DNA from 3 places in the Alcanivorax sp. P2S70 genome. Region 2 is predicted to be linked to each of the others. Evidence: predicted binding sites of a transcription regulator. Region 2 holds the regulator's gene; each other region holds the start of a gene.
The links. The regulator FNR, encoded in region 2, switches genes on or off when oxygen is low (the NO sensors DNR and NnrR bind a similar motif). The targets are predictions, from matches to a motif close to TTGATNTANATCAA.
Positions count from the first base shown of each region.

Region 1: the regulator FNR is predicted to act here: its motif matches at 4,306-4,319, upstream of Q672_RS28700 (bacteriohemerythrin).
Region 3: the regulator FNR is predicted to act here: its motif matches at 4,662-4,675, upstream of Q672_RS33215 (OmpW/AlkL family protein).

Region 1 is NZ_AXBZ01000034.1:323,410-333,521, forward strand. It holds gene Q672_RS28680 (Hsp70 family protein) at 1-1,113, opposite strand, end outside; gene arfB (alternative ribosome rescue aminoacyl-tRNA hydrolase ArfB) at 1,157-1,573, shown strand; gene Q672_RS28690 (NAD(P)-dependent alcohol dehydrogenase) at 1,682-2,632, shown strand; gene Q672_RS28695 (bifunctional 2-methylcitrate dehydratase/aconitate hydratase) at 2,673-4,157, opposite strand; gene Q672_RS28700 (bacteriohemerythrin) at 4,375-4,839, shown strand; gene Q672_RS28705 (TonB-dependent receptor family protein) at 4,992-7,079, shown strand; gene Q672_RS28710 (PepSY-associated TM helix domain-containing protein) at 7,206-8,567, shown strand; gene Q672_RS28715 (hypothetical protein) at 8,702-10,045, shown strand.
Region 2 is NZ_AXBZ01000004.1:74,501-84,612, forward strand. It holds gene corA (magnesium/cobalt transporter CorA) at 1-84, shown strand, start outside; gene Q672_RS19660 (MBL fold metallo-hydrolase) at 303-1,139, opposite strand; gene Q672_RS19665 (hypothetical protein) at 1,203-1,685, opposite strand; gene yaaA (peroxide stress protein YaaA) at 1,759-2,532, shown strand; gene Q672_RS19675 (universal stress protein) at 2,568-3,485, opposite strand; gene fnr (fumarate/nitrate reduction transcriptional regulator Fnr) at 3,482-4,204, opposite strand; gene hemN (oxygen-independent coproporphyrinogen III oxidase) at 4,276-5,649, opposite strand; gene Q672_RS19690 (sulfite exporter TauE/SafE family protein) at 5,716-6,495, opposite strand; gene ccoS (cbb3-type cytochrome oxidase assembly protein CcoS) at 6,485-6,682, opposite strand; gene Q672_RS19700 (heavy metal translocating P-type ATPase) at 6,670-9,027, opposite strand; gene Q672_RS19705 (FixH family protein) at 9,024-9,542, opposite strand; gene ccoG (cytochrome c oxidase accessory protein CcoG) at 9,511-10,112, opposite strand, start outside.
Region 3 is NZ_AXBZ01000076.1:81,228-91,339, forward strand. It holds gene Q672_RS34060 (methyltransferase family protein) at 906-1,343, opposite strand; gene Q672_RS33205 (PhoH family protein) at 1,693-3,159, shown strand; gene Q672_RS33210 (hypothetical protein) at 3,317-4,327, opposite strand; gene Q672_RS33215 (OmpW/AlkL family protein) at 4,773-5,456, shown strand; gene glpE (thiosulfate sulfurtransferase GlpE) at 5,552-5,869, opposite strand; gene rhlB (ATP-dependent RNA helicase RhlB) at 5,862-7,100, opposite strand; gene Q672_RS33230 (DUF1145 domain-containing protein) at 7,247-7,510, shown strand; gene Q672_RS33235 (DUF938 domain-containing protein) at 7,500-8,087, opposite strand; gene Q672_RS33240 (SDR family NAD(P)-dependent oxidoreductase) at 8,090-8,929, opposite strand; gene Q672_RS33245 (lysophospholipid acyltransferase family protein) at 9,062-9,805, opposite strand; gene Q672_RS33250 (START domain-containing protein) at 9,917-10,112, opposite strand, start outside.

The DNA of each region.
Region 1 (10,112 bases), on a different contig from region 2:
GGGGTTATCACGATTGAGAACGCCGGTACCGAGGGTATAGGGGCAAACATCGGTCAACACCACATCGTCCAGCGCTTCATCGCGCATCATCAGCCCGGCCTGAATCGCGGCGCCCATGGCGACAACGGTGTCCGGATCCAGATGACATGACGGTAAGCGACCAAACATCTTGCCCACAGTTGAACGGAAGATCCCGAGCCGGGTCGAGCCGCCGACCAGTACCACATCATCAATTTTGCCGGGATTGAGATTGGCATCGCGAATAGCGCGTTCGATGGGATGTTTGGCGCGCAATAACAGCGGTGTGCAGACACGGGTGAACCAGTCACTGGTTACGGTAAATTCCACCGGTTGTTTGCCGAGATCCAGTGTCAGTGTCTGTTCCTGGGCGCTGAGCTTGCGTTTGGCCCCTTCCATCTGCAGGTACAGGTTCTGCAACTGCACCGGGGTGAGGTGGTCGCGCTTTATGCCTTGCTCGCGTAGCACGTCTTCGACCATCGCATCGACAAAATCCTCCCCGCCAAGAAAGTTGTCCCCGGCACTGGCGTGAACCTCCATGATGCCGTCGAAGAACTCGAGCAGTGATACATCAAAGGTTCCGCCGCCAAGATCCAGAATCAGGAACAGGCCCTCCTGCTTTTCATGCAGGCCATAGGCAATGGCCGCAGCGGTGGGTTCGTTGATCAGTCGTTCGACCTTGAGGCCTGCAAGCTCCGCAGCTTGTTTGGTGGCCTGGCGCTGATTGTCATTGAAGTAGGCCGGTACACTGATGACGGCTTCGGTTACCGTTTCCCCCAGAAACGTTTCGGCATCTTCCTTGATGGAACGGAGCACCAGCGAGGAGAGTTCGGTGGCAGTGAAGGTGCGTTTGGCGAGTTTGACCTGATGGTCTGTGCCCATCAGCCGTTTGAACGCTGCTACCGTGCGATCACTGTGATTGATCAGACGCTGCCGGGCGGTCCGGCCGACGATGATTTCCCCGTTTTTGTCCAGGCCAACAACGGATGGGGTGAGCACCTCGCCGAGCCGGTTGGGGATCAGTTTGACCCCGTCCTCTGTCCATACCCCGCAGGCACTGTTAGTGGTGCCCAGATCAATCCCGATGATGGTCATATCCCTTCCCTGTTATGCTGTCCGACACATTATGAGGACGGACATGCTTCAAATAGGCAACAATTTACAGATTCCTGATTCAGAGATCGACCTGCAGGCCATTCGTGCCCAGGGCAGTGGTGGCCAGAACGTTAACAAGGTCTCCAGTGCCATTCATCTGCGTTTTGATATCCGTGCTTCCTCATTGCCGGATGTCTACAAGGAGCGGCTGTTGGCGTTGAGTGATCAGCGCATCAACAGCGATGGTGTGGTGGTGATCAAGGCCCAGCAGTTTCGCACCCAGGAAAAAAACAAGGAAAACGCGCTGGCAAGGCTGGCCCAGTTAATCCAGAGCGTGACGGTAGAGCAGAAAAAGCGTAAACCCACCCGCCCGACCCTGGGTAGCAAGAAGCGCCGCATGGACAACAAGACCAAACGCGGCCAGATCAAATCCCTGCGTGGCAAGGTCGATCCGGGGTAAGTGCAGCGGCATTGACCGGAATCCTCCCGCCCCTTGGCGTTATCGGACCCTCCCCTGCGCGCAGGGCTTTGTTAAGCTGGGCGCCGAATCGTCATCACGGAGCTGACCATGAAAGCCATCGTCACCACAGGCTGGGGCCTGAACGCCAAACTGACCCTGACCGAGACCGATGCCCCGCAACAGCCGGGGCCGGATGATGTGTTGGTACAGGTGCATGCGGCATCCGTGAATCCCAAGGACTGGAAGCTCAATTACCACCTGGCCGTGGCCGCGACCCCGGTGGGAATCAAGCGTCTGCCGCCGATTTTTGGTGATGACCTGGCCGGCGTGGTGATAGCCAAAGGCCGCAATGTGCGTCATTTCGAAATCGGTGATGCGGTTTATGGCATGGACATGCGGCTGCGTACCGCCTCGCTCGCCGAGCAGGCGATCATCAGCCAGCATCGGGTGGCGAAGATACCCAGGGGCCTCAGTTTTAATGAAGCCGCCTCCCTGCCCCTGGCCGCTCTGACCGCTCTGCAGGGGCTGCGCAAGGGCGGTGCCAGGGCGGGCAAGTCAGTGTTGATCATTGGCGCCTCTGGCGGGGTCGGCACGCTGGCGGTCCAGATCGCCAAGCAGATGAAGCTGCATGTCACCGGGGTGTGCAGTACCCGCAATCTGGATTTCGTCCGTGAGCTCGGTGCCGACGCCCTGATTGATTACACCCAGGGGGACTACCGCAAGACCGCTGGCGAGTTCGACATCGTGTTTGATGTGACCTCTTATGAAACACCGCTGACCTGCAAGGCATTGCTGGGCAAGCACGGGCACTTTATTTCCACCGGTGGCCAGGGAGCGTCCATGGTGGCTACGCCGTTCTACCGTCTGCTCGGCAAGAAGGCCGGCACCGTGGTGGTGGAATCCTACCGCGAAGATCTGGATACCCTGGCGGAGATGGTGGAACAGGGTGCCCTGACCCCCATTATCGACAGTGTCTTTCCCCTTCAAGACAGCGAAGCGGCCTATGAGCGCAACCGTAGCGGTCGTTGCCGGGGCAAGGTTGTAATCGAAGTGTGTTGACGGGGGGGGACGGGAGCGGCACATGGCTCTCCCGTCGTCCTTAAATCACCAGCCTATCCATAAAGGCATTCACCGGGGTGCTCTCCAGAGTCTTCTGGTCCTTGCACAACCTAAAGATTGCGTCGCTGCGGCCGGCAGGGAAGCGGGTCGCCAGATTGCTTTTGAACTTCTCCTCCAGCACCGGAATGCCTTCTTCACGGCGGCGGCGGTGGCCGATGGGGTATTCCACCGCCACTTTTTCGGTGTGGCTGCCGTCCTTGAAAAACACCTGAATGGCATTGGCGATAGAGCGCTTGTCCGGGTCCAGGTATTCGCGGGTGTAACGCTCGTCTTCCACGATTTCCATTTTTTCGCGCAGGGTGTCGATCAACGGGTTGGCGGCGTGGAATGGGTCTTCATAGTGCTCTGCCGTCAGGTTGCCAAAGATCAGCGGTACCGCAGTCATGTACTGAATGCAGTGATCGCGGTCCGCCGGGTTGGCCAGGGTGCCTTGCTTGGAAATGATGCGGATGGCGGATTCATGGGTGGTGATGACGATACGCTCGATCTCGTCGAGCCGGTCTTTCACCTGCGGGTGCAGGGTCACCGCAGCTTCACAGGCGGTCTGGGCATGGAACTCCGCCGGGAAGCTGATCTTGAACAAAATGTTTTCCATCACATAGGTGCCGTAGTCCCGCTGGAAGCGGAATTCGCGCTCGCCTTCCGGTTTCAGGGCCAGGTCCTTGTTGGTGTGGCTGAAGGACACATCGTAGAAGCCCCACTGCGGGGCGGTGAGCACGCTGGGAATGCCCATTTCGCCGCGCAGGGACATGTCGGCCAGGCGCACGGCGCGGGAGGTGGCGTCGCCTGCGGCCCAGGATTTGCGTGAGCCGGCATTGGGGGCATGGCGATAGGTGCGCAGGGACGAGCCATCGACCCAGGCCTGGGACAGGGCCGCCATGATCTGCTCGCGGTCGCCGCCCAGCATATGGGTGACCACGGCGGTGGAGGCCACCCGTACCAGCAACACATGGCACAGGCCGACACGGTTGAAGCTGTTCTCCAGCGCCAGCACCCCCTGGATTTCGTGGGCTTTGACCATGGCTTCCAGCACATCCTTCATGGTCAGCGGCGCCTGGCCATTGGCCAGCCGCTGCTGGGACAGGTGATCGGCCACGGCAAGAATGCCGCCCAGATTGTCCGAAGGATGGCCCCACTCTGCGGCCAACCAGGTGTCGTTGAAATCCAGCCAGCGAATGATGCAGCCGATGTCCCAGGCGGCTTTCACTGGATCAAGAATGAACGGCGTGCCCGGTACACGTGCGCCGTTGGGTACCACGGTGCCCTGCACCAGTGGCCCAAGATGTTTGGTGCATTCCGGGAAGCGCAGCGCCAGCAGGCCACAACCCAGGGTGTCCATCAGGCAATGGCGGGCCGTTTCCATGGCTTCCCGTGAGGTGATATTGAAATGGATCACGTAGTCAGCGATATCCTGAATCACCTGGTCGTAATCGGGACGGTTGGCAAGATCCATATTGGAAGACATAACGTGGTAACTCCTCGTTCAACGGTCGAATGACGTTGGGCGCAAAGAAATACCTGGCCATAGCATGGCAACACGAATGGATGCCGGAAAGCTGGGAGATGAAAGTCCAGTGTGCCTGTGCCGGCAGGCATTGCAAGTCATCACAATCTTGATCTGGATCCATATGCTGCCAGACCAGGCTGCTAGCCTTCCGGGATCCATAACAAGGAGGTGAAACATGCGCATTGTTTGGAGTCAGGAATACGAGCTGGGGATTGTGGTGATTGATCGACAGCACCGACGCATTGTGGATCTGATCAATGATCTGGATCGTCTTGTCGGCCTCCCTGATGCTCGCCAGGGGGTAGAACGTGTGCTCTATGATCTGGTCGATTACACCGAGTCCCATTTTGATTTCGAGGAAGCCCTGATGGAGCGCGCGGGTTATCAGGAGCTGGATGGACACCACCATCTGCACCGTCAATTTACCTTCCATCTTGAGGCCCTGCGCCAGCGTCATCTTGCAGGCGAGGATGTGGTAGAACCCCTTTTGCGAATGCTGGAAAAATGGTTGTTGAACCATATCCTGGAGGAAGATCTGGCCTACACGGAACAGGTACGCGATTTTATTAATGGCATTGGCAAGGAGCGCCTGGGCAGCTGGGTAAATGAAAACGTGAGACGGCATTTTCGGCAGGCTTGATTGCCCGGCGGGCCAGTCGGGTCGTCACCGGGAGATAGCCAGTTTGCGTGTGGCATTATGCCGCATGTTGTCCACACCGGCGCATCCGTAGAATCCCCGCCCGCGTTGAAGCAATACCGCGCGACTGACGTTGACTTTGCCGGGGAAAAGAAATGCGATTGCCTGCTCGTAAACTGCTCGCTACCAGTATGGGCCTTTATTTGCCCATGGCCGCCTCTGCTGTCGAAGGACAGCCGGCAGGAGAAGAAAACCTGCTTGCCGCGATCAAGGTAGAAGTCGAGCAAATGGAAACTGCCGAGACAACCAGGGCAAAACTCGAACGTGAGCAGGCGCTGACCCCGGGTGGGGTAACATTGGTCGAGGCGGAAGATCTCAGAGAGCGTAGTGTCGTCAGCCTGGGTGACATGCTGCGTTATGTACCGGGTATGTGGACGGCTACAGGCTCTACTGGCGACGGGACCTTTATCTCCAGTCGAGGTTCCAATCTGGATGCGGTTGCCTATGACGGTAATGGCATGAAGTTGATGATCGACGGATTGCCCGTCACAGCTGCAGATGGCAACAACCACAACAGTTTTATCGATCCGCTGGCGGCACGCTATGCGGTGGTCGCCCGCGGCGCCAATGCCATGACTTACGGCGCCAGCACCCTTGGTGGCGCCATCAACTTCATTACCCCCACTGCGCGAACCACCCCCAATGAGGTTTACCTGAGCGCGGGGAGTCATGGGACGGTGCAGAACAGTGTTACCGGTGGCGCCGTTGCCGGGGACTTTGATGGTCTGGTAACCGTCGAACAGCGTAGCTATGACGGTTTTCGTGGTCATCAGGAACAGCAGCGCAGCGGTGTTTATGCCAATACGGGTTGGCAGATCAGCGATCGGATCGAAAACCGCCTTTACCTTACCTATGTGGATAACGACCAGGAACTGCCTGGCTCTCTCAGCCAGGCGCAGTTTGACGAGGATCCCTACCAGGCCAACCCCAACAATATTCCCGGTAATTTTCTGTATAACGTGGAAAAATGGCGTGTCGCCAATCGCACCGAATGGGCATTAAGTGACACTAGCGATTTGGTGGTGGGCTTCTCTTTTGAAGATCAGTCTCTCTATCACCCGATTGTCGAGAACCCGTTCTTCAGCTTGCTGATTGATAATGACCAGACCACCTTTGGCACCACCGTCCGTTACGACAAAAAGCTCGGCAACCATGACCTGCTGTTAGGTCTCAACTATGGGGAGACTCGGGTTAAAGGCGGTAACTACCAGCACAGTGGTGGCGTCCGTGGTGCGTTGTCTACCAAGGTCGATAACAAGGCAGATAATCTTGAAATCTTCGCCATGGATCACTGGCATTTTGCCGAGCGTTGGACACTGGTGTATGGGGCGCAAGCGGTAACCGGTACCCGAGAAGTGAGTAACACTGATGTCGCAAGCGGTGTTGAGCGCAATCCCAAAGAAGATTATGACGCGATTAACCCGCGGGTGGGGGTGATCTATCAGCTGGCGGATCGCAGCGAGTTGTTTGCCAACGTGAGCAAACTCTACGAGGCCCCAACCCTGTATCAGCTGGAAGATGATGTTCAAGCCAATAATGAAACCCTTGATCCCATGCAAGGGGTTGTTGGGGAGGTCGGGACCCGTGGCTCGGCGCCGTTCGGCCAAGCCAGCCAGTGGAACTGGGAAGTGTCTGTTTACTACGCTCAGATCGAGGACGAAATTCTCTCCATTGATGATCCAAATGCGTCAGGCACCAGCCTATCCACCAATATTGAAAACACCATTCATGCCGGTGTGGAAGCCCTGTTGGGTGCCAGCTTTGCGCTAGGCAGCAATGCGCAGCGCATTGAACCGGTGGTTAGCCTCACCTGGAACGATTTCACTTTTGATAATGACCCGATCTATGGTGACAACCAGCTGCCGGTGGCGCCGGAATTCTTTATCAAAGGCGAGGTCATCTATCGCCACGGCAATGGCTTCTTTGCCGGCCCCACCTTTGACATCGTCGACGACCGCTTTGGTGACTTTGCCAATAACAAGGATATCGAGGGCTATGAACTGGTGGGTGCGCGCGCCGGAGTTGCCCGTGACAACTGGGAAATCTATCTGGAAGGCCGCAACCTGACCGATGAAGTTTACGTGGCCAATGTCAGTGTCAGCGACGATGAGACAGTGAACCCGGTCAGCATTCAGCCCGGTGAACCACGCTCGGTCTATGCTGGTGTCCGTTTCGATTTCTAGCCGGCTGTTGAAATGCCCCTTGCAGGCGCAGCAGATTGGCCCTTCAGGCTGCGCCCTGCGGGTTTGCCGAGGGGCTGAAAAACTGAGTATGCAACGGGCTTTTCAGCAGCCTGCAGGGACAGAATCATGACGCAGAACGGGAAGATGTCGGTGGCAGCGCCGGGCCGATACTATCAATCGGTTTGGCGCTGGCATTTCATGGCGGGGATGGTGGTTATCCCCTTCCTGTTCATGCTGACGTTCAGCGGCTTGCTGATGTTGCTGAGCAAGCCGCTGGATTCCGCCCTGAATACGGATCGGCTCACCGTGGCCGTCGGCGATAGCCGCGTACCTGTCAACACGCTGCTGCATACAGTTGAACAGCAGTATCCCCACTACGCCATCAAGCTCTACCTGCCGCCGCAGGCGCCGACACAGTCAGCGCAGTTTTCATTACAGCCCCATTCCCATGCTGGCCATGGTGGACACCATGCCCCCGCAACATTGGTTTATCTGAATCCCTACACCGGTGAAATCCTGGGTGATCGGGATCCGGCCACCAGCCTCTATGCCCGCATCAAGACCTTTCATGGATCCCTGTTTATGGGTGGGGTGGGGGATGCGCTGATTGAAATGGCCGCGGGTCTGGCGGTGCTGATGATCGTGACGGGTCTGTACTTGGCCTGGCCGAAACAGGGCTGGCGGGCCTTGTTGCCTCGCCCAGAGGTAAAATCGCGGTTGGCCTGGCGCCAATGGCACCTGACGATGGGGTGGTTGATTGCATTGCCGCTGGTGTTCTTCCTGATCTCAGGGCTTGCCTGGACCAATGTCTGGGGTGGCAAAATCGTGCAGCCCTGGGGTTCGCTCCCCGGCACCCGATATGTGCCGCAAACTGAAACAGCGCCGAGCGCACGAGACCATAGCGCCATGAACGAGCATGGCGTACACCGGGTGCCTTGGGCACTGGAACAGACCCCGATGCCAGTGGCCCCGACCGCAGAGCAACGCCTGACCCTGGATGACGTGGTGAACCTGGCCAGGGCAAAAGGATTCGGCGGCTTTCGGGTGCACTTCCCCCAGCAATCCGCTGACGTGTGGACGGTATCCGCCACCACTATTGCCGGAGATATCACCGATCCGGGTCAGGAGTGGATTGTCCATCTGGACCCGGCCACGGGCGAAACGTTGCAGGCGATACGCTTCGCCGATTACCCCGCCATGGGCAAGGCCATGGCCGCGTCGATTCCCTTCCATCAGGGGGATCTCGGTCCATGGAACTGGTGGCTGAACCTGCTGTTTGTGTGCCTGATTCTGGTACTGATTGTCACTGGTGGCATGCTCTGGTGGAAACGCCAGACCCGCCGCGTTGCACCCTCGGCCCCCCAAAAGCCCGCCCTTGTCGTGGCGACCATCATGCTGTTGGTGGCGTTGCTGTTCCCCCTGTCGGCACTGGCCATGTTGGTGTTGATTGCCGTGGATGTCTGTGTGTTGCGGCGCGGAATGCGCTAGTGGCCGGCGCGGCGTCGAGCGCGTTCCGCATGCATTGACGCTGTTGTCTCGTTGACGGGAAGATACATGGCACCGGTCAAAACGCGATGGCTGTCCGTCTAACCGGTATGACAGCGCCAAGCAATGGAATTACCATGGGTCAGTATTCGGGGTATCACCTTTCCGACAGTGAGGGTCTTTGTCACGAGTCCCCTTGTCATGACAGCGACCTGTTCGGGGATCTGGCGAGGCAGGCCGGTATCCTGGCCACACGGGCTTGCTACCTGCCGGGGTTTCTCAAACCGGGGCATCGCTATTTGCATCGCGTGCAGTACCACCAGCACGATATTGCGCACATTCATGAAGAGGGGCATCACGATGGTGCCTCCAGTTTCAGTACCCTCGAGTACGTCTTGTTGTCCGGGGCGGAAATTGTCGAGAGCTGGAAGCTGTCGAATCCCGACGACCTGTCGAGGTTGGCGAAATCCGATTTTACCCTGCAAATGCACCGCTCCTTGTTCGGGGCGCCTCATGATTGCATTGTGATGCTGGCTCAGGGATTGGGAGCGAACCTGGACAGACAATGCCTGGAAGCCTTTGGACTGAAAGCCACAGCTATCGCTGAGGTTATCGGCAAGCTCCCGGTGTCCCTGTTGCGCCAGTATGTAGATAGTGGCTTGCTTGATGAAACGGCCCTGCTCGCCTGTTATGAGCAGAATTTGTATTGCGCCGTGAGGGACTTTCAACAGCGCCAGAAAGGGGAGTCTGCGGATTCCAACCTGCTGTTGCTGTTTGACGAAACCTTTCAGCCTTCCGGCGACAAGGTTCGCCAGGCGGTTGCGCGCTATCAATTAATTGCTGGCGGCCAGTGGCAGTGTTTCCTGCCTGATTCTGCTTGCATTGAGTTTAACGAACGTCAGTTTGGTTATGTCATCGACAGCCGTGGCGAGGACGGAGCCCTTTCCGTCTTGCGCGATTTACCCTTGGTCCTGACCCTGGATGTTCAGCCGCATATCCGCCGTGCGCTGGTGACCGGCCGTATCAGCGATGCGGTCGTCTTGTTGAAACGGTATGCCAACCACAAACAAGGCTTTCATGCCTGGATTCGCGAATATGTGGCCGTTTACGGCCGCGTGCCGCGTTTTCGGTTTGATGTTCTGCCCTTTTATGAAGCGGTGAAACGGGAACAGTTTTCAGCGGGCTCGCTGACCTTGCGGCAGCTCTGTGAAAGCGGTTACGCGGCGGCATTGGACCAGCACCTGAAAACGGAAAATCCGCCACTAAAGGCATTGAATTCAGCACTGCCGTACGCGGCCGACATGGGCTACGCGCACATGGTCAAGCGGCTGCACGAGGCCGGGGCCGACCTGGACACCTGGGCGAACTACGCGATCAAGACTGCCACCAGCAAGGGCTATGGCCCCCTGCTTCGCTATCTTCGCGACAATGGGGTGAGCTGGGAAGAGCCAGAGAAATCTGACAGCGTGTGGGGTTTCTGACGCAGGTCAGTTGAATGGAAAAGCGGGTTACCTGCTGTAGGGGAGGCGGTGCAACGGGGTAGAAACC
Region 2 (10,112 bases):
TTCGGTTATCCCATGGCGATCGGGCTGATGATTCTCTCGGGGATGGCGCCTTATTGGTATTTCAAGCGGAAGGGGTGGCTGTGAAGAGCAGTGAATAGTTAACAGTGAACAGTGAATAGCGGGAAACATTGCGTCGCGGGTCGGGATGGAAGGTTTCAGCTGCGGCAGGGGGGTGTTTTACGGTAGGGGAGCCACCCTTGTGGGCCATGAGCTGGCGGCCTGTCGGCTGATTGAATCGTTACTGACTTCGACTCAATGCGAGAACTCCTCATGTCTGTGGGGGCTTTGTCTCTCTTTCCTCGTTACTCGCTTCTTTGCCAGCCGGATTCTGTTTCACGGGCCTTGCCGTCTTCGGCCAGTTTGATCAGGTGGGCGTGGAGGGAGAATTGGGCGACGCCGTGGAGAAAGACCGGTACGTCGTCGTAGACGGCTTTGACCAGTTCTGCCAGTGGAGACGGGGCGGGGGGGAGCTTGTCGTACACTTTGTCTTCGCGCTTCTGGCGATGAGCCAGGGTCTGTGCCAAAGACTCATCCGGGTTGGCGATAACATCGCCGTGCCCTGGAGCCATCAGGGTGATGCCCCGGCCCATGAGTTTTTTCAAAGACGCAAAATACGCCTGCATGGAGCCGGAAGGCGGGGCGATGACCACGGTGGACCCCTGAATCAGGTGATCACCAGTGAACAATAGCCCTTCATCGGTGAGATAGCACAGATGGTTGTTCACGTGTCCCGGGGTCTCTATCACCGATAAACCCACACCGCCGCAATCGACCACATCCCCTTCGCGTAAAACCTGATCAGCTTGCCAGGTCTCGTCTTGCAGCCCGTCATCGGGGACAAAAGGGCCAAGGCAACGCGCCCCGGTGGCGGCGACGATGGCGAGGGCACCGGGGGAATGATCCCGGTGGGTATGGGTCACGATGACCTGGTTGATGGGTTTGCCCAATTCACGGGCCGCTGCCAGCAAGGCCTTCAGGTGTTCCTGATCCACGGGGCCGGGATCAATCACCGTGAGCGCATCACGCCCATACAGGTAGCTGTTGGTGCCGGGCCCGGTCATCATGCCGGGGTTACGGCCCAATACGCGCCAGGTATGTTCACCGAGAGGGGTGGGATTGCCCGGGATCAGAGAGGCCATACAGACTCCAGGGTGTCAGGAACGCGAATTGTGACGATTCTCACACCATCTTGCCAGTATTGCTCAGCGCGAAGACGGATAAACCAGCCGTGCAACTGGCCGTAACTGCCAGCGATCAACGGTTTCCTGGTCAGGTGGATGCCGGCTGACCACTGCAAACGGGTACTGCCGACCTGCAGGAACGTACATCTGCAGACGTTGCTGTTCCTGATACACCACCCGGCACTCACCCGCGGTCGGACAAGCCAGGGCCTGTATCTGCACATCCACGGCCGCGAGGTCCAGTTCACCGGCGTTGGTCAAGCTACCACTCAGTCGTACGCCAGATTCGGACTCACGAATATCACTGACTGCCAACTCAAGCCCCTCCGGGGCCAGCAGCACCTGGTCGTTGGCGCTTTCCTGGAACATGCCGTAAAGCAGGGCACTCAAACCGGTAACCACTGCTACCACAGTGATCAAGAAGGCTCGCCGGCCCCATTGCCAGCTGCCCCAAAGCAGTACAATCACAGCGATAACCACGGCAAATAGCAGTAATAGGCGCATTTATCCTCCAGAATGCAGACCTGAGTTCCTGTGATTCATATAATTCCCACAGCGACATGTAAAGGAGAAGGTCATGCTGATTGTGGTTTCCCCGGCAAAAACCCTGGATTACGAAAGTCCGTTGCCGGCACTCAAGACGACCCAGCCGCGCTTGCTGGACGACAGTGAAGTGCTGATTGAACGCGCCAGAGCGCTTTCTCCGGCGGATGTGGGAAGCCTGATGAAGGTCAGTGACAAAATCGCTCATCTCAATGTGGAGCGCTTCGCCCAATGGCAACGTCCGTTCAACAAGAAGAATGCCCGCCCGGCGGCATTTGCCTTCAAGGGCGATGTCTACACGGGGCTTGAGATTGAAACCTTTACCGACAAGCAGCTGGAACGCGCCCAGGATTCGTTTCGGATGCTGTCTGGTCTCTACGGCGTGCTTCGCCCCCTGGATCTGATGCAGCCCTATCGTCTGGAGATGGGAACACGTCTGGACAACGCCCGCGGCAAAGATCTCTACGCATTCTGGGGCGATATTATTACCGATCAGCTAAACCGTGACATGAAAGCCCAGAAAACTGATGTGCTGGTCAACCTGGCATCCAACGAGTACTTCAAATCGGTCAACAAGAAAGCGTTGAACGGGCGAATCGTGGAGCCGGTCTTTCAGGATGAGAAGAACGGAAAATACAAGGTCATCAGCTTTTACGCGAAAAAAGCGCGCGGCATGATGGCCGCCTGGATCCTCAAGAAGGGCATCAAGGACCCGGGCAAGCTGGTCAATTTCGATGTGGCAGGCTATCGCTACAGCGAGGCAGACTCAACCGCAGACAAACCGGTATTCCGCAGGGCAGAACAGTAGTCCCTGTCCCCGGTGGCATGCCTGCATGGCACCGGTTATTCCACCCAGGGGGATTCGAACCGGTCAGGTTTGATGACCAGCACATCGCTTCTGGCTCGGGTGATCACGGTTTCTGCCGTTGACCCCAGTAGCATTCGCTCGGCCAGATTGCGGCGCACCGTCCCCACCACCAATACATCGATCTGATTCTCTTCACAGTGTCGGGCAAGGGCATCGGCCACAGGGCCCTCCAACAGATCAACAGACTCGCTGTCGAGCCCCTGAGAACGGGCATATTCCAGAAATTGTTGCTTATGGTGTGCCTTAAGGGACTCAAGGGTTGCTGCGTAGTCAGGCACCCCCTCAGCTACTAACATCACCAGGCTGTCATCCACACCATCCATCACATGGCACGCTTGCAGTTTGCCATTCAATGATTGGGTGAGGGTGCGGGCATGACTGAGCAATGTGTTCGCCAGAGGCGCAGCATCATCATCCTGTTCACCAGGATCCAGTGCTACCAGCCATCGAGGAGGTTGCTCCCATGATTCGCTGTGTACACACAGCACAGGGCAAGGGGCTTTACGAATTAATTGCCAGTCACGTGGGGTGAAAAGATGTCGCCTTAGCCCTTGTTCCCGGCTGGTATGTACTACCAGCAGATCAGGCAATAGGCGCAGAATCTCGGTGCGAAGCGCATCCATTTCGCGCCTCGCCCATACGAGGGCCAGCGAAACAGGGTGCGCGCCCGCCAGGGAGTAAATTCTCTGCTCCCAGGCATGGGTTATCTGTTTTTTTGCTGCATTGAAACGCTCTTCATCCAGTCCTACCGCACGCACCATGGGGCCGGAATAGGCGTTAACAAAAACGGTAATCTCCAGGTCTTCTTCTCTGGCCAGCAACAGAGCCTTGGAAAGCGCGGGCTGCGGCGCTTTAAGATCAGGGTCCAGAACAATCAGTAGGTTTTGGCTCACAGCTGTATCTCCACGGTGCCGGTATCCGGTGCATTGCCGCACAAACTGGCGCGATCAAGAATCTCAATGTCACGACCGGACACCTCCAGCCACCCCTTTTGCTGGAAACGGGTAAAAATGCGGCTCACAGTTTCTACTGCCAGCCCCAGGTAGTTGGCGATGTCATAACGAGACATGGGCAGGCGGAAACTGTGGCTGCTCAGGCCTCGGCGCTGGTGTCTTGCCGACATGGAAAGCAGCAGTGAGGCGACCCGGTCATCCGCGCTCTTCTTGCTGAGAAGCATATGCAGCTCACGATCCGCGCGTATTTCATCACTCATCAGGCTGAAAAAATGGTGCTGAAGGGTGGGGATCTGCTGTGACAGGTTCTCAAGTTGGCTGAAAGGAATCTCGCACACGGTTGCAGTTTCCAGTGCCTTGGCATTGGAAACATGGTGAGCGGTACTGATTCCATCCATTCCCAATACCTCGCCGGGCATATAGAAACCGGTCACCTGTTCTTCGCCGTCCGGGCTAACCACGTAGGTCTTGATCGCCCCGGATCGAACAGCAAATACCGATTCGAAATTATCGGATGCACGGTACAGGTGCTCCCCACGTTTGAGCGGACGGCCACGGCGAATAATATTGTCGAGTTGGTCCATTTGCGCGGGCGCGACAGCCAGCGGCAGGCAAACAGGGCTCAAGCTACAATCATTACAGGAAACGTGTTGGGACACGGTCACATCCTTGGTTTTGCGACAGACGAATTCATGCGCGTTTCAGCGCGCAATACATGGCTGACTCTGGTTCAGATTATACGACTAAACCCTTTGGTTTGCCTGTTTCCCAGGTACGCATCGAACGGCTGCACCAGGGCCCGGCTAACCAAACGGCCCTGCTCGGTTATGATCAGTGTATCGTCATTGAATACCACCAGCCCCTGCTCGGCAAAATCCCGCCACTGGACCATGGCATCAGCAAAGTGCGTCCGGAAACAAATCTCCCATTGCTGCTCAAACGCCGGGATATCAAGGCGCAAATCACACAGTAGCTTCATAATGATGTCCCGCCGGATGAGATCAGCCTTGTCCAGCAGGTAGCCCTTATGGTGAGGCAACTGATCCTGGCCAATCGCTGCCTGCCAGTCACTCAACACTTTGTGATTCTGAACGTACAAATTGCCCACCTGGCTGATCGCACTGACCCCCATTCCGAGCAAGTCTGCGTCGCCATGCAGGGTGTAACCCTGGAAATTGCGGTGTAGCAGCCCATTGCGCTGAGCCACTGCCATTTCGTCGGATTCCAGTGCAAAGTGATCCATCCCGATGAAGCGATATCCGGATTGCTGCAGCATTCGACCTGCGCGTACGTTCATGCGTATCTTTTCGGTAGGAGAGGGGAGAGCCGCGTCGTCTATCTGACGCTGAATCTTGAATCGATCGGGCAAATGCGCATAACCATATAACGAGATACGCTCCGGCTTGAGATTGATCAATTGCTCAAGGGTACGGGCCATAGTCATTTCGGTTTGCCACGGAAGGCCGGAAATCAGGTCAACGTTAATCGATTTGAAACCAAAGTCCCGCGCCCAGCCCAAGGTATCGCTAATCATTTCATAGGACTGTATGCGGTTGACCGCCTGTTGCACCAAGGGATTCAGGTCTTGGACCCCAATGCTAAGGCGATTGAATCCAAGACCTCTCAACAGCCCCAGACGGGCTCTATTCACAGTACGAGGGTCGATTTCGATCGCATAGTCACCACGGTCATCTTCACGCAGGTTGAAATGCCGGGCCAGGTGATACACCAGCTCAGTGATCTGTGCATCTGTCAGATAGGTAGGGGTGCCTCCGCCCCAATGCAGCTGTGTTACCTGACGGCGGGAATCTACATGCTGCGCGACCCTGACAATTTCCTTCTTGAGGTGTTGCAGGTAACGCTCGGCGAGGCTGCGATCCGCAGTAATTATGCGGTTGCAGGCACAGTAGTAGCATACGTGGTGGCAAAACGGGACATGGGCATAGAGCGATAGAGGGCGGCGTGCCTTGTTGCCTTCCTCCATGGCCTCAACAAAGGCATCAACAGGAAGATCCTCATGAAACAGGGGAGCCGTAGGGTACGACGTATAGCGCGGCCCGGGCCCTCCGTAGCGACCTATTAACGCTTCGTTCCAATCTTGCATATCGGCTGACTCCCTGAAATCTGTCCCTATTATCCCGGGACAGGGGCCAGCCAATCTTGATCTGGGTCAATGTCGATGAGTGTCTGGTAACGAGGAGGGGGCGACATGCCCGTGATGAGGAGAATCCAAGTGGTGATGTGCATGATCATGCCCGCTGGAACTCATCCACCATGCCATCAGGAAGAAGGAGCCAGAGAGCAATAGCGCCATTGCTATCGACACTTTCCGCGCACGGGGCCCTCTCAACAGGGTCAACCGGGATGCCACAATGCCAGTTGCCGCCACGGGAACAACAGTGACAGAGCCAAATGCCGCCATCACCAGCCCCCCGCTGGTGGCGGTTCCAGAGGTGGCGGCCAGTGCTAATGCGGCGTAAACAAGCCCGCAAGGTAACAAACCCCACACCATCCCCAACAGCCAGGCCTTGTGAATCCGGTCGATGGGCATAAAGATCCTTGTCACAGGCTGAATGCGGCGCCAAAGAGACTTCCCCGCTTGCTCCAGCCCCATCAGCAACCCTCCCTTGCCCGCAAGATGCAAGGCAAGAAACAGCATCAATACACCGGCCAGCGCCAATCCCACCGTCATGGCCGGAGCCGGTAACGCGTCCAGCAATTCGCCACCCAGTGCTCCTGCGGTCGCGCCTAATAAAACATAGGTCGCGAGTCGCCCAAGGCCGAACAGCAACTGCCAACCCCAAAGCCTTAGCCCGGTACGACGTTGTTCTGGCACCGCAAAGGTCAGCGCGCCACTGATTCCCCCGCACATGCCCACACAGTGGCCAGCGCCTCCTGCACCAATCAATATTGACGCGAGGATGAGTCCGGGTAAGGTTTCATTGATCATTGGCGTTCGATTCCTTTCCGCGATCGTGGCGGGAAGTTTTACGCTGGGCACGATCGTCGAACACCACGCGCCAGGAAGCGTTATCCAGATCCTCAAATTGATCCTTGCGAAGCGCCCAGAACAAGGCCGCAATAGCGCCCGCCAGGAAAAGCAGGGCGAGGGGAATCAGCAAAATCACAATTTCCATCGTGCCATCCTTGTTGCATTCAACGTCACCAGCAGCGAGCTGGCAGACATACCAATCGCTGCCGCCCACGGTGGAATCCAGCCTGCTACAGCAAAGGGAACCGCAAGCAAGTTATAAAGAAAAGCCCAGCCCAGGTTTTGCCAAATCCGATGCCGGCAGGCCGATGCAAGTGGTGCAAGGCGGGGAAGTGCTCGCAATGAATCGTTCAGCAGAAAAATACCAGCAGCCCGCTGAGCCAGGCTGGTGGCATTTCCGGTTGCCACAGACACGCTCGCAGCCAGCATGGCTCCGGCATCATTGATACCATCACCCACCATTAATTGGCGCTGGTTTTGCTCCAACAAGGCTATCCATTCCTGTTTGCTCTGCGGGGTTTGATCTGCACGCCATTCCTGTAACGGAAGGTGGGCGGCAACCTTTCCTGCGGCAACGGCGTTATCGCCGGTCGCCATTCGCACCACCATACCTTGCGCTACAAGATCCTGAAGGACGCCTTCGGCCTCGCTGCGCAGGTTATCAGCCAGAGATAGCACCATGCGCAGCTCATCGTCCTGGTAAAGTCCGAGACAAGTGGCGCCATCCCTTGCCTGTTCAGGCAAGCCGGTGATTCGCCACCGACTCTCTCCCCGGAAGCCAGTGACACCGCATTGATCCGCCTCAATCTCGATAACCTCAGGGTCTCGATAGCGTTGTTGAAACGGCGCAGCCAGGGGGTGAGGGTTTTGCCACTCCAGGGCAGAAGCAATCGCCATGAGTTGCGGCTCGCTGAAGTCATCCGTAACACATTTGCTGGAAATGAACTGGAATTCCCCGGCGGTTAAGGTGCCGGTTTTGTCGAAAATAACCCCGCCAATCTCTGGCAGAGAGAGAAACTGACGTGGCGATGCGATCAGGACACCTTGCTGCAAGGCACTGCCCAAAGTGGCCGTTACGGTCAACGGAACCGCCAGAGCAAGGGCACATGGGCAAGTTACCACAAGCACTGCCAGTGTATATTCGAATGCCTGTGCTGGTCCGGAGGACCAGTGCCAGATAAACGTAAAGAGCGACAGACAGAGCACAGACAAGGTGAAAAGCGGTGCGACTCGTTGCCAGTCCCGGACCACACTGAGACGTTCCAGTTGTGCCCGTTCTACCTGATCACCGATTTTGGCTACCAGGCTGGAAGCGGGAGGCCCGAGCGCTTCCAGAACCACATTTCCTTCTACCAGCCTGCTGGCGGCTCGGACGGTATCACCTGCAACTCCGTCTCGGGGCAGAGACTCACCAGTAATGGCGGCTTCATCAAAAGCACCATGGCCCTGTTTTATCACTCCATCGCAGGGAACGGTCTCGCCCTGATAAAGCACCAACGACATGCCGGCGACAATCTGTCGAGTACTGATCCAGGGGTTATCGTTCCCCTCATCGTATTGCCTGACAGCAAGGGGCAGGGTTTCCTCCAATGTGTGCCATGCACGGTGAACAGCCTGTCGTTGTCGCAGCTCCAACCAGCGACTGGCAAGCAGGAAGAAAACAAACATGGCCGCTGAGTCGAAATAGACATGGCTTCCCCCCATGGCCATGACGACAAGACTGCCTGCCCACGCAAGCAGAAGGGCGAGGGCAATGGGAACATCCATTGTCAGACGTCCGTCACGCAGCCCGGAAATCGCCCCTTGGAAGAATGGCCATCCGGCATAAAAAACCACGGGTGTGGCCACGATCAGGCTGGCGATACGAAAAAGGATTTCGTAGATCGCATCACTGCCATCGAATACACCAATATAAAGTGCAGTCGAATACATCATGGCTTGCATGGCTCCCAGTCCCGCCAGAGCCAGTCGTCCGACAAGTTTTCGTTGCTCCTGCTGCTGCGCGGCTTTTTCATGGGGGGCGTTCAACAACGACACCCCATAGCCCAACCTCATTATTCGTCTGGCTGTGTCCTCAACCCGGGCTTCTCCCTCATAGTCCACACTCAGGGTCATACCTGCCAGATTAACGCTGGCATTGTGAACCCCCGTTTGATCACCCAGTGTTTTTTCAATCAACCAGCTACAGGCCGCACAAGTCAGGCCCGACAATTGCAACCGTATTTGCTGTCCAGTCGGGGTACTTCTGAGATGGGGGGCCACCAGCTCGGGGACAGAAAACAGCGCGAGGTTAAGTGCCATACGACTGTCATCAGGAATCGGAGCAGCACTTTCCCGGACGTTGTAGTAATCCTCTAGCCCCAGGCCGTAAATGGTTTCAACGGCAGCGGCGCAGCCAGGGCAGCAAACCGGTCGGGGGCCCTCCGGCGTTCGCGCCGTCACGGTACCGACTGCAGGGTTGCTGCAGTGCCAACAAGTCGTGTTGCTCATGTAGCGGGCACGTGCCCCAGCTGTAGATCCCCATCACCAGTCATCACGGTTTGGTAAAGCCGCCAGTGACCTCCCGCTGCGGTGACAGTCACTTTGCGTCGGCCATCCACCGGCAAGGTTCCATCCGCACGGTAATGGTGACTGTCAAGCTGGAACAGCTCTATGGTCACGTCCCTTTCTGCGAGAGTCGGATGGCGCAGGGTTACGGTAATGGTTTCGGGCAAGGGGATCGCTGTGCGGCTGAGAAGGCGCGCCTGAATGCCTGCTCCCACCTGGGATAGCTCCAGGCCAATACCAAGGCGGGCAGCAAGTTGTTCCTGCTCCATCGAGCGATTGATACCTCTACCTTCCTTGTACCATTCGTCCACTACCGGGGAGTCGGCATTCACAATGGCGATATAAAGAGTTACCAGACCCGCCACCACCGCAGAGGCCGGCAACAACATGGCAAGCCAAAGATAGGGATGGCGGTACCAGGGCTTCTCATCGCCGTGGGGCAATGAATCGTGACTCATGACGGTTCTCCACATCCGGGTCATCCAGCGATCTGACGGTGAACCAGATCGTGGAAGAGGTCATTTCAACTTCATAGGGATCATAGCTGACGGTCACCGGGAGGGTCAGAGTCTGGCCGCCCTGCAGGGTAAATTCAGTACGATTCTCCATGCTTAAACCCGCTGGACCTTCAAGCTCCAGTTCATAACGCTGGGGGGTCTGGCTCTTGTTGAGAATTTCCATGCGGTAAATATTCTCGATCATCCCTGAGCTGGTGGTTCGATAAAGTTGATTACGGTCGCGTAACACATCGACTTGCAAGGGGACCCGGTTGTAAAGACTGACCATAAACAACGTCGACATCACCAGCAGGGCAGCCCCGTATGCCAGCAGGCGAGGGCGCAGAATATGAGAGGGCTTGCCATTAAGGGCATTATCTGTGGTGTACCGGATGAGACCACGAGGCTTGCGAATGTGGTCCATCACATCGTCGCAGGCATCAATGCAGGCCGCACATGTAATGCACTCATATTGCAGACCGTCACGAATGTCGATTCCAGTGGGGCAGACCTGCACACACATTCCGCAAT
Region 3 (10,112 bases), on a different contig from region 2:
CGTTACGAAGCGAATAACTATGCTTGCATAGCGAGCCGAGGCCAGGCGAGGGATGAGTTTCGAGAGGCAAAACCGGTAGTCATCTTTTAGTGGTTCGCAGCTCGTTACTCGAAACTCCCTTCTGACACCTTTGCCTCGCTGTCACCTGGAGGGTTTGCAGGCAGGCTCCTAAAGCTGGATGCAGAGAAAACGGGAAGCGCCTTCACCAAACCGTGACCATCCTGTCAGCGATCTGTCATTCGGCAGGCATAGCGTGCTCTCAACGGGAACGATCAGAAACCTGGGAACGTCTGCGATGGCATCCACTCTGGATTCTGCTTTTACCTTACGGACCGGCGATATACTGCTGTTCTCCGGACGCGGGGTGACCAGTGAGGTTATTCGGTTGTTTACCCGAAGCCCCTGGAGCCACATTGGCATGGTGGTGCGACTGCCGGAATGCAGCGAACCTCTGGTGCTGGAGTCCACCACGTTGGGGGAGTCGGTAGATATTCGACTGGGGAAACCTGTCGCGGGGGTGTCACTGGTATTCCTTTCCAGCAAGTTGGCGGATTATCCCGGATCCGTTGCCGTGCGCCGTCGCCTTGGGCCTGATCTTTCTGACCGTCAGGACAGGCTGCTGCAGCGTTTGGTCAGGCGATTGCTGCATCGTCCTTACAAGAATTACCTGCTCTGTAATGCCATTGATGTTTTGACCGCCTTCCAGCGGAAGCCGGACCGGCGCGGTTGGTTCTGCTCAGAGCTGGTTGCCGAGCTCTATCGCCGCGTGGGTTGGTTGCCGCCTGATACACGCGCCAGCACGTTGGTGCCTGGCCATTTCGGATCTCGTCACATGCGATTGCAAAACGGCAAGCTTGAGCCGCCACTGTGGCTCAAGCAGGGACCGGGTTGTGAACGAATTCAGGTTAGAGCCAGCGTCGAGTGCGGTTACGGTACTGTTGCCAGGCCTCACCAAACTGCTGTTCATGAAACGCTTCTTCTGCGGCAATCACGTGTGAATGTATGACCCAAAGCACCGGGAGCTGCATCAAAAGCATGCCTGTACTGTGTTGGCTAAGCGCGGCGGCGATGGCCAGCAGGCTGAAGCCAAGATAGATCGGGTTACGGCTCATTGCGAAAACGCCCGTTGTCAGCAGTGTGCTTGCCGCGCGGTGAGGCATGAGGGTTGTCCTCGCCCGTCGTAACTGGAGGGCTGCGAGTACTACCAGTAACAGCCCGAATACAGCAAGCAGGCTGGTCAGCCATACGCTGCCGGGGAATTGGACAGCCGGGAAATGAATTGCCCTGTCGATGCCATAGCCCATTAACAGGCCGCCGAGATACAGCGCTGGCGGGGGCATCATTACCTGAGGGTGATCCAGAGACATAAGATTGATTTACCGTTTATGCGATGTTTGATGTTCACCAGTTTAGCGGACAGATGAAATGGACAGAACGGAAAAAGAAAAGGCAAAAGTTTTCAAGGAGGGCTATTGATCCCTTTCGAAAAGCTGGGTTATGGTAATTCCATTCCCGCCTCTGCGGGAGTGATCGCGATCAAAAGCTGTTAACAGCTGAATGCAACTGAACCGCCAAAAGGCTTAAAACCAGGGCGGCAGGGGGCAGGCGTCACTCTCGCAATTTCAGACCTGACGCTCACCGAATGCCGCCAAACCAACGCAACCGTACCGTTTAACGGCACAGGGGATACGCATGGAAGAGCGCGCGGCCAGACTCCACACCCTTTCCACCAGCCACTACGCGAGCGCCAGCCAGAACGACAGCACCATCGAGCAAGAACAGAAAAAAACCTACGTCATCGATACCAACGTCCTGATCCACGACCCCAACTCCCTGTTGAACTTTGAAGAGCACCGCGTGGTGATCCCCATGACGGTGCTGGAAGAACTGGATAAGCTGAAAAGCGGTAAGTCGCATACCGCCGCCGATTGCCGGGCGGCTATTCGCCAAATCGACAAGGTGCTCGGTCACGCCACGCCGGAACAGGTGGAGGCCGGGATTCCCATTCCGCGCGGCCCGGATAACTCAACCCAGGGCACCCTCACGGTACTCATGTCGAGCCTGGAGGACATCAAGGCCCCCCTGCCGGATCATCTGAACGATAACCGCATCATCAACGATGTGGTCGCCATGAAGGCCCAGGCCCCGGATGAACGCTTTATCCTGGTGACCAAGGACATCAACATGCGCCTCAAGGCGAGGGCCTGTGGAATCGAGTCCGAGGACTACCACAACGATCAGCTGGTCACGGATATCAAGCAACTGACCCGGGGCTATTTTGAGGTGCCCGGCTCGTTCTGGGACCAGGTCACCCAGGTGGAAACCGAGCAGGACGGACCGGATACCCTGCATTATCTCTCCCACGGCTTGCTGGTGAGCGAGATTCTGGGGGAAGAGGTCTATCCCAACCAGTACATCATTGATGAGCAAGGCTTTGTCGGCCGGGTCATGCATATCGAAAACGGGGTGGTGACCCTGAAGCATTACAAGGCAGACAGCATGCTGGAGCAGGAGGCATGGGGACTGAAGCCCATGAACATCCAGCAAGCCATTGCGCTGCAATTATTGCTCGACCCGGATGTGCATCTGGTCAATCTGACGGGGGCGGCGGGCTCGGGGAAAACGATTCTGGCGCTGGCAGCGGCCATTGAAATGACGGTGGAGCAAAAGCGCTTCAACAAGATTATCGCCACCCGCTCCACACCACCGTTGGCTGAAGATCATGGTTTTCTGCCAGGCACCGAAGAAGAGAAGATGGATCCCTGGCTGGGGGCGATCAACGATAACATCGAAGCCCTGCACCTGAACGATGAGAATCCCACGGGCAGCATTCAGTACGTGAAAGAGCGCGCGAATATCCAGTTCAAGGCGATGAATTACATCCGTGGCCGAAGCTTTCAGAAGTCCCTGATCCTGATCGACGAAAGCCAGAACCTGACCCCTCATCAGATGAAAGCCATCATCACCCGGGCAGGCGAAGGATCCAAAGTGGTGTGCCTGGGCAACCTGGCCCAGATCGACACCCCTTACCTCTCGCCCACCAGCTCCGGACTCACCTACATGACCGAACGCTTCAAGCGTTTTGTCCATGGCGGGTCGGTGCAGTTGAATGGCGTGCCGAGATCGTTGTTGGCGGAATATGCGGAGTCGTTCCTCTAGTTAACAGTTAATAGTGAACAGTTAACAGCGAAATACTCGCGGTAAATTTTTTTTTCACCAATGAAAGAGGCCGCGCCCAGACCTTGGGCGCGGCCTCTGTACTCTCAGCGCACAGCAATGCCAATGCGCGTCGCTGTTAACTGTTCACTATTAACTATTAACTGTTAACTGCCTCAACAACTTTTTTGCACGCCTCCGACCCATAAAAATCCTCCACCACCCATTCCACGAACGGCTCCAGAACGCCTTGTTCTACCAATACAGTGGCACCTTTGGCGAGCGCGGGTGTGGTGATGGCGTGGACCCGTTGTTCAGTGATCTGCATGTTTTCCAGCAGGGTCTTGAGGGGCATCTGGCTCAGAGAATCCACGGCGGCCCGAATACCGACACCGACCAGGCGACGGGTGTAATCCAGCCGGGCGCTTTCGTCACCGATGAGGCAGCCTTGCTCAATGACGTCGCCAATGGTGGCCTTGGGAACCAGGGCCAGGTAGTCAGCGGGCTTTAGTGGGGCGACCCGACGGTAACCGTCTCGGGCAAGTTGTTCGATGCGCTCGTTGGTGAGTTGTTTATTCAGCCACTGCTCGCCGGTTTTCAGGGTGACGCGAATATTTTTTTGAAGATAGGTACGGATGGATTCTTCCATGCCGCCCATAGCCTTGCCGACCACACTCTTGCGGCCCATCTTCATCACACTGCTGACGCCTGGCAGCTTGGCCAGGGCATTTTCTTCCAGTAGAAAGTTCTTGATGCCGGTGTACAGCATCTCGCTCACCATCTCACTGACCAGAGGATGGTTCATTGCGGCATGTACGGCTTTTTCTCGCAAGGTTTGCAGTTGCAGAGCCTGTTCGAGAATGGCTTCAAAGTGTTCTTCGCGCAGCAGCTCGCCCAGGGTGGCATCATCGCGTTCGGCAGCGTCCCAGACGGCCAGGGTAACATCGGTGACGACTTGCTGAAGTCCCTGGGCGCTCAGGGCGTCTTGCAGCCAGGCATCCACCACCTGGCAGAGGCTGTCGGCGTCAACCAGCTTTCCCAGCGGCACATCGGTAAGCAGGGCGCTGGCTTGGCTTATCATCGCCTGCCAGTGTTCGGGAGCCTGCAGTTGTTGGGTCAGGTGAGTCTTGTGGGCGTCACGCAATGCGTTGATCAGAGAGCTTGAAGCCATGATGAATATCTCTTTGTTATTGGTGTGCGGCCTGCGAGTCAGCGTGGGGCGCAGGGTGGTCGCAATGATGGCTTCCTATACTGCGCTATCACGCTGGATGTGTATGTAACTGGGTTGACGTGAAATCAGGGCGCTAGTGCGAATGTGTCAGATTGGGTGATTTTCGTTCAAGAACCGTTGATCCTCCATTCGCTTCATTTTGTCGATACGCATAAGCATGCATTGGTTTTCTCTGCCTATTCTGGGGACGTCCCCGTTGGCTTGCAGACCAGTTACGTCCAGCAGTGGTTGCGGCACCGGGGGCAGGGGATTGCGGCTGTTTTCGCTTGCCATATTGACGTAGCGCAATGCCCATTGGCTGCTTGTGGCGTTCAATGATGTCCAGCCTCAGTGAGAGTGGGATGCAGGCGCCACAGCAGAATAGTGCTAACGAAAGGGGAAAAATATGAAGCTGCGAGGACAGGGAAAAAACGCGATGGCTCTGGTCGCCTTGATGGCGGCAGGACCCGCATTGGCTCATGAAGCAGGGGATTTCATTGTACGTTTTGGGGCAATTCAGGTTGATCCCGATGTCAGTAGTGAGACGTTCGATTCTGCCTTGCCCGTCGTGGGCGGGTTGGGCGTGGACGTGGACGACGATACCCAGTTGGGGCTGACTTTTGCCTATATGGTGACCGACGCCATTGGGGTAGAGCTGGTAGGTGCGACGCCATTTACCCATGACATTATTCTGGATACCGGTGGCAGCGGTGTCGTGATTGGTGAAACCAGTCATTTACCTCCGACCTTGCTTGCCCAGTATTACGCGCCGTCGGTTGGCCCGGTAAGGGCGTATCTCGGGGCGGGTATCAACTACACGCTCTTTTTTGATGACTCTATTGATGATGCGGTTGTCAGTCCGTTGCTGGGTGGCGGTGATGCCGACGTCAAGCTCAGTAATTCCGTGGGCTTTGCCTGGGAAGTCGGGGCGGATGTGGCGATCAATGATAACTGGCTGTTCAACGTGAGCGTCTGGAATATCGATATCGATACCGAGGCTCGGTTGTACGTCAATGATGCCCGGGTAGACAAGATCGATGTGGAAATCGATCCATGGGTGTACATGGTCGGCTTGGGCTACCGCTTCTGATTCGTTACTGTGACAGAGGCAGGGGACTGCCGAGCAGGGCGATCTGGTTTCAGGTCAGATTGCCCTGCAGGCGGGGAGCTTGCCACCCACGTCAATCAGGCGGTTTCCTCGAGAGTCTCTGGAAATTGCTGGCGAAAGATGTCGTAGCCGCCATCCAGACTCACGGCCTGAAAACCTTGTTCGGCCAGCCAGTCAGCGGCGCCCTGGCTGCTGTTGCCGTGGTAGCAGTAGATCACCAGGGGACGCTCCCGGCCGGTGTCAGCCAGGAACTGATCCACGTTGGCATTGCTCAGGTGGATAGCCCCGCGCAGGTGCCCGGCGGCGAAGCTGGCGGGATCGCGGATGTCCACGAACAGGGCATTGCCGTCATCAAAGCGGGCCTTGCCTTCCGCAGGGCTGATCCGTTCAGGCATGGTTTTCCTCTCGTTCCTGCAGCAAGTCTGCTGGAGGGTATTCGCATTCCAGCTTCATGCTGATGGCATTTTCCAGTTCGGGCAGCAGGAAGGCATCGTCTTCACAGGCGAAGCTGATGGACATGCCACTGGCGCCTGCGCGACCTGTACGGCCGATACGATGTACGTAGTCTTCCGGGTCTTCCGGCAGGTTGTAGTTCACCACGTGGGACACGCCGTCGATGTGGATGCCTCGCCCGGCCACGTCGGTGGCAATCAGCACCTGCAGGTCGCCGGAGCGGAAGCGCTCCAGTGTCTTCATGCGCTGGTTCTGGGGCACATCGCCAGAGATCATCGAAACCTTGAGGCCTTTCTTGTGCAGGCGGTCGTTGATGCGGCGGGTAATATCCCGACGGTTGGCAAACACGATCACCTTGTCCATGTTCATGCCGGTAATCAGGTTGTACAGCAGCTTGAACTTGTCGTCGGTGTTGGTGATATAGACCTTCTGCTCAACACGCTCAGTGGTGACCTGTGCCGGCTCGATTTCTACCACTTCGGCGTCCTGGGTCCAGCGACGGGCCAGATTCATCACATCGTCGTTGAAGGTGGCCGAGAACAGCTGGGTTTGGCGGTATTTGGTGCGTGGCGTCATGCTGACAATACGCTTCACGTCTGGAATAAAGCCCATGTCGAGCATGCGGTCGGCTTCGTCCAGAACCAAAAATTCCACCCGGTCGAGCCACAGGTCACGGCGTTTGGCAAAATCCAGCAAGCGCCCGGGTGTGGCAACCAGAATATCGATTTCCCGGCTTTGCAGGCGTTCCTGTTGGCGGTTGAAGTTCATGCCGCCGACCACGCTCATGACCTGCAGGTCGGTGTACTTCGCCAGCCCTTTGGCGTCCTTTTCGATTTGCATCGCCAGTTCGCGGGTAGGGGCGACGATCAATGCGCGGGGCTCACCGGCGTAGCGTTTCACTTCCAGCGGGTGCTTGAGCAGATCGTTGATGACGGTCAGCAGGAAGGCGGCGGTTTTACCGGTGCCTGTCTGGGCGCGACCAATGGCGTCGGCGCCGGCCAGGGTGTGTTCCAGCACCTCGGCCTGAATGGGGGTGCAATACTGGAAGCCAAGATCGGCAATCCCGCGCATCAGGCGCAGGTCCAGATCAAAATCGTGAAAGCGGCGTTCGCCGTCTTTTTCGGGGACCGGGAACTGATCCAGGGTCCAGGCGGTTGCCTTGTCTTTTTGCATGTATTCGCTCAGTCTGAATGCGAGTGGTTTGTTGTAGAACCTGCTGCTTGTCGGGCAGGTCCAAGGTTCCGGCCAGCAGACCGGCCCCGATCCTCTAAACCACCTATTGTAGAAAAAATAGCCAGCGCTGTCAGAGGATCTTGAGCATGAACATGTTTCGCGGGGTCATTGTAGTGTTTTGGTTGGCGGTATTGTTAGCCATTTTCGCGGATTTACCGGTACCGTTCGACCGTTTGTTACTGAGCGCGGGGGCGGTGGTGGCCTTTTTACATGCCCTGGAGCTGGTGGGGTTTGGGGTCTGGATCCGTCGCCGAGGGCTGTTTCACTGGCGTGACGGGGTGATGATCATGATCTTCGGGGTGCTCTACCTCAAGCCTCGCATGCGCCGTGCCCGCCAGGCTAGCGTGTAAAAACCAGTATCCGGTTGTTGGCGGGCATGGCGTGGTCTGCCCGCAGCGTAGCGCCATGGCGTGAAAAGGCCTCAACTACCCATTCCTGATCCCGGATCCCGCGGTGGCTACCGGCTGCCTTTAGCCACGCGTCGAAACGGGCATTGGATTCACTGGTATAGCGACCGTCGTAATTGAACGGGCCATAGACCAGAAAGGCTCCGCCCGTTTCCAGTCTCTCGCACCCGTGCTCGATACAGCGAGATACCTGTTCTGCACTCATGATATGGAAGGTGTTGGCGGTAAAGAGATAGCGGTAGGGACCAGCAGGCCAGTCGCCGGACACGTCCAGTTCAAGAGCGGGCAGGGAGCGGTTGGCTGGCTCTTGCTGCCAAAGGCGGATGCCTGGCAGGTTGTCTGCCACATCAGATGCTTGCCACTGCAGGTGAGGAAGCTGGGCGGACAGCCAGGCAGCATGCTGCCCGGTGCCCGAACCGATTTCCAGCAGCGCCCCCGGTGCCTGGCAGTGCTGTTGCAGCACGGCCAGGATCGGCCCCTTGTTGTTTTCGCAGGCCTGGGAAAAAGGGCGCTCGGACACGGTTACTTCTTGCTCATGTACTTTTGGCCCATGGCGATCAGCTTCTGGTAGCTGGTCGGCAGCAGGCGCTGCATGGTGTCCACTGCCACCGCATCGGAACCGATCAGGACCCGGCGCTTGTTGCCACGCACCCCTTTGAGAATGGTGCTGGCGGCTTCTTCCGGGGTGGTGCGGAACAGTTTCTCGAAATCCTGAATGGACTGTTCCTTGTTGGCACCGGTAATGCGTTCCACGCCCTCGCTCATGCGCGCGGCCTTGGCGATGTTGGTTTTGATGCCACCGGGGTGGATGGAGGTACAGGACACCGGGCTACCTTCCATTTCCAGTTCGATGCGCAGCGATTCGGTGAAGCCACGTACCGCAAATTTGGCAGCGTTATAGGCTGACTGGGTGGGAATGCCGACCAGACCAAAGATGGAAGACACATTGATAATGTGCCCCTCGCCGGATTGCTTCAGGTACGGCAGGAACGCCTTGGTGCCATACACCACGCCCCAGAAATTGATGTTCATCAGCCACTCGAAATCGTCGTAGCTCATGTCTTCCACGGTGGCACCCAGGGCAACACCGGCGTTGTTGAAGATCATGTTGGCGTAACCGAAATGGTTTACCACATCGTCGGCGAAGTCATAGAACGCCTGGCGGTCTGCCACGTCCAGCACCTTGGTCAGCAGGCGGTCTTCGGCCAGGCCGAGATCCTTGGCGGTCTGCTTCAGGCCAGCTTCGTTGATATCGGAAAGGGCGAGTTTGGCTCCGCTGGCGGCCAGTTCCTTGGCCAGTGCACGGCCGATACCGGAACCGGCACCGGTGATAACGGCAACCTTGTCTTTAAAATTCTTCATGATGACTCCGTGTTCAAGTCCCGTGGTCGATGGGCACCGAGTGTAGACACTTTGTCACTGCCGAATGGGCCAATCCTGTCCGACAGGATCGGCCCGGTATGGCATCACCGCCGGTTATGGCGGTCGCTGTAGCTATACCAGCGCTTGTGGGCACGCATGGGTAAGGGGCTGTGCAATGAGCGCATGACAGGTCTTCATCAACCGATCGACGTCTTCCTCGTTGCGGGGTATGGGCTGTGGAGCATGCAGCGTCAATGTGGCCTGGTGGCCAGGCTGCAGTCGTGCAGTGCCGGGCGGCAGAATATCAAAGGTGCCGGTCAGGGTGACAGGCAATATCGGCAGTTGCAGCTCTTGTGCCATTTTGAAGGCGCCTTTCTTGAAGGGTTTGAGCTGCCCGTCACGACTGCGGGTGCCTTCAGGAAAAAACAGCACACTGGCGCCATGACTCAGCCGTACCCGTGCCTCGTTGAGACTGGCGATGGCGGCGTCCCGGTCGCTTCGGTTGATAAAAATGTGCCCCAGCTTTTCGCAGCAGATACCGATCACGGGCACCTTGCGCAGTTCATGTTTCATTACCCACCGAAAGTCCACGCCCAAATAGCCGTAGAGAACAAAGATATCGAACTGACTCAGGTGGTTGGCCACGATGACGTAACTCTGGCCTGGCTGCAGATTGTGGTGGCCAAACTGGTCTACCCGCACGCCGCTGTACAACAGGCAAAGGCGAGCCCAGGGGACCGCACTGTAGCGGGCAACACGGTCGGCAGACAAAAAGGGCACCAGGGCCAGACAGATCGCTCCGCAGACCAGAGTGGTCGCTGCCATCAGCGGTACAAAGATCAGCCAGCTATAAAGAAAATAGAACAGCCGTGTCATGGATGGGTACGCTCCAGAAGGACGGATAGGTACCCATGTTAAGGGAGGTGTGACCGAAAATGACAGGGTGATAATCACTTTGTTACGTTTTCATTATCTCCCTTTCGGCCTTTACAGCGTTGTTTTGACTGGCGTGCTTTCCTGTGGCGTCAGCGGGGCCGCAGACTGAGGTCTTCCCGGGCCGCGCAGATCCAGATAGTCATAGTAGCGGTTCTGGTATTCCGGCTTCATGACGATGCGTCGCAACCGTTCAAGGGTGAAATACGGTGCGTCACGCAGCAGAATGTTGGCAATCCAGGCGGGAATA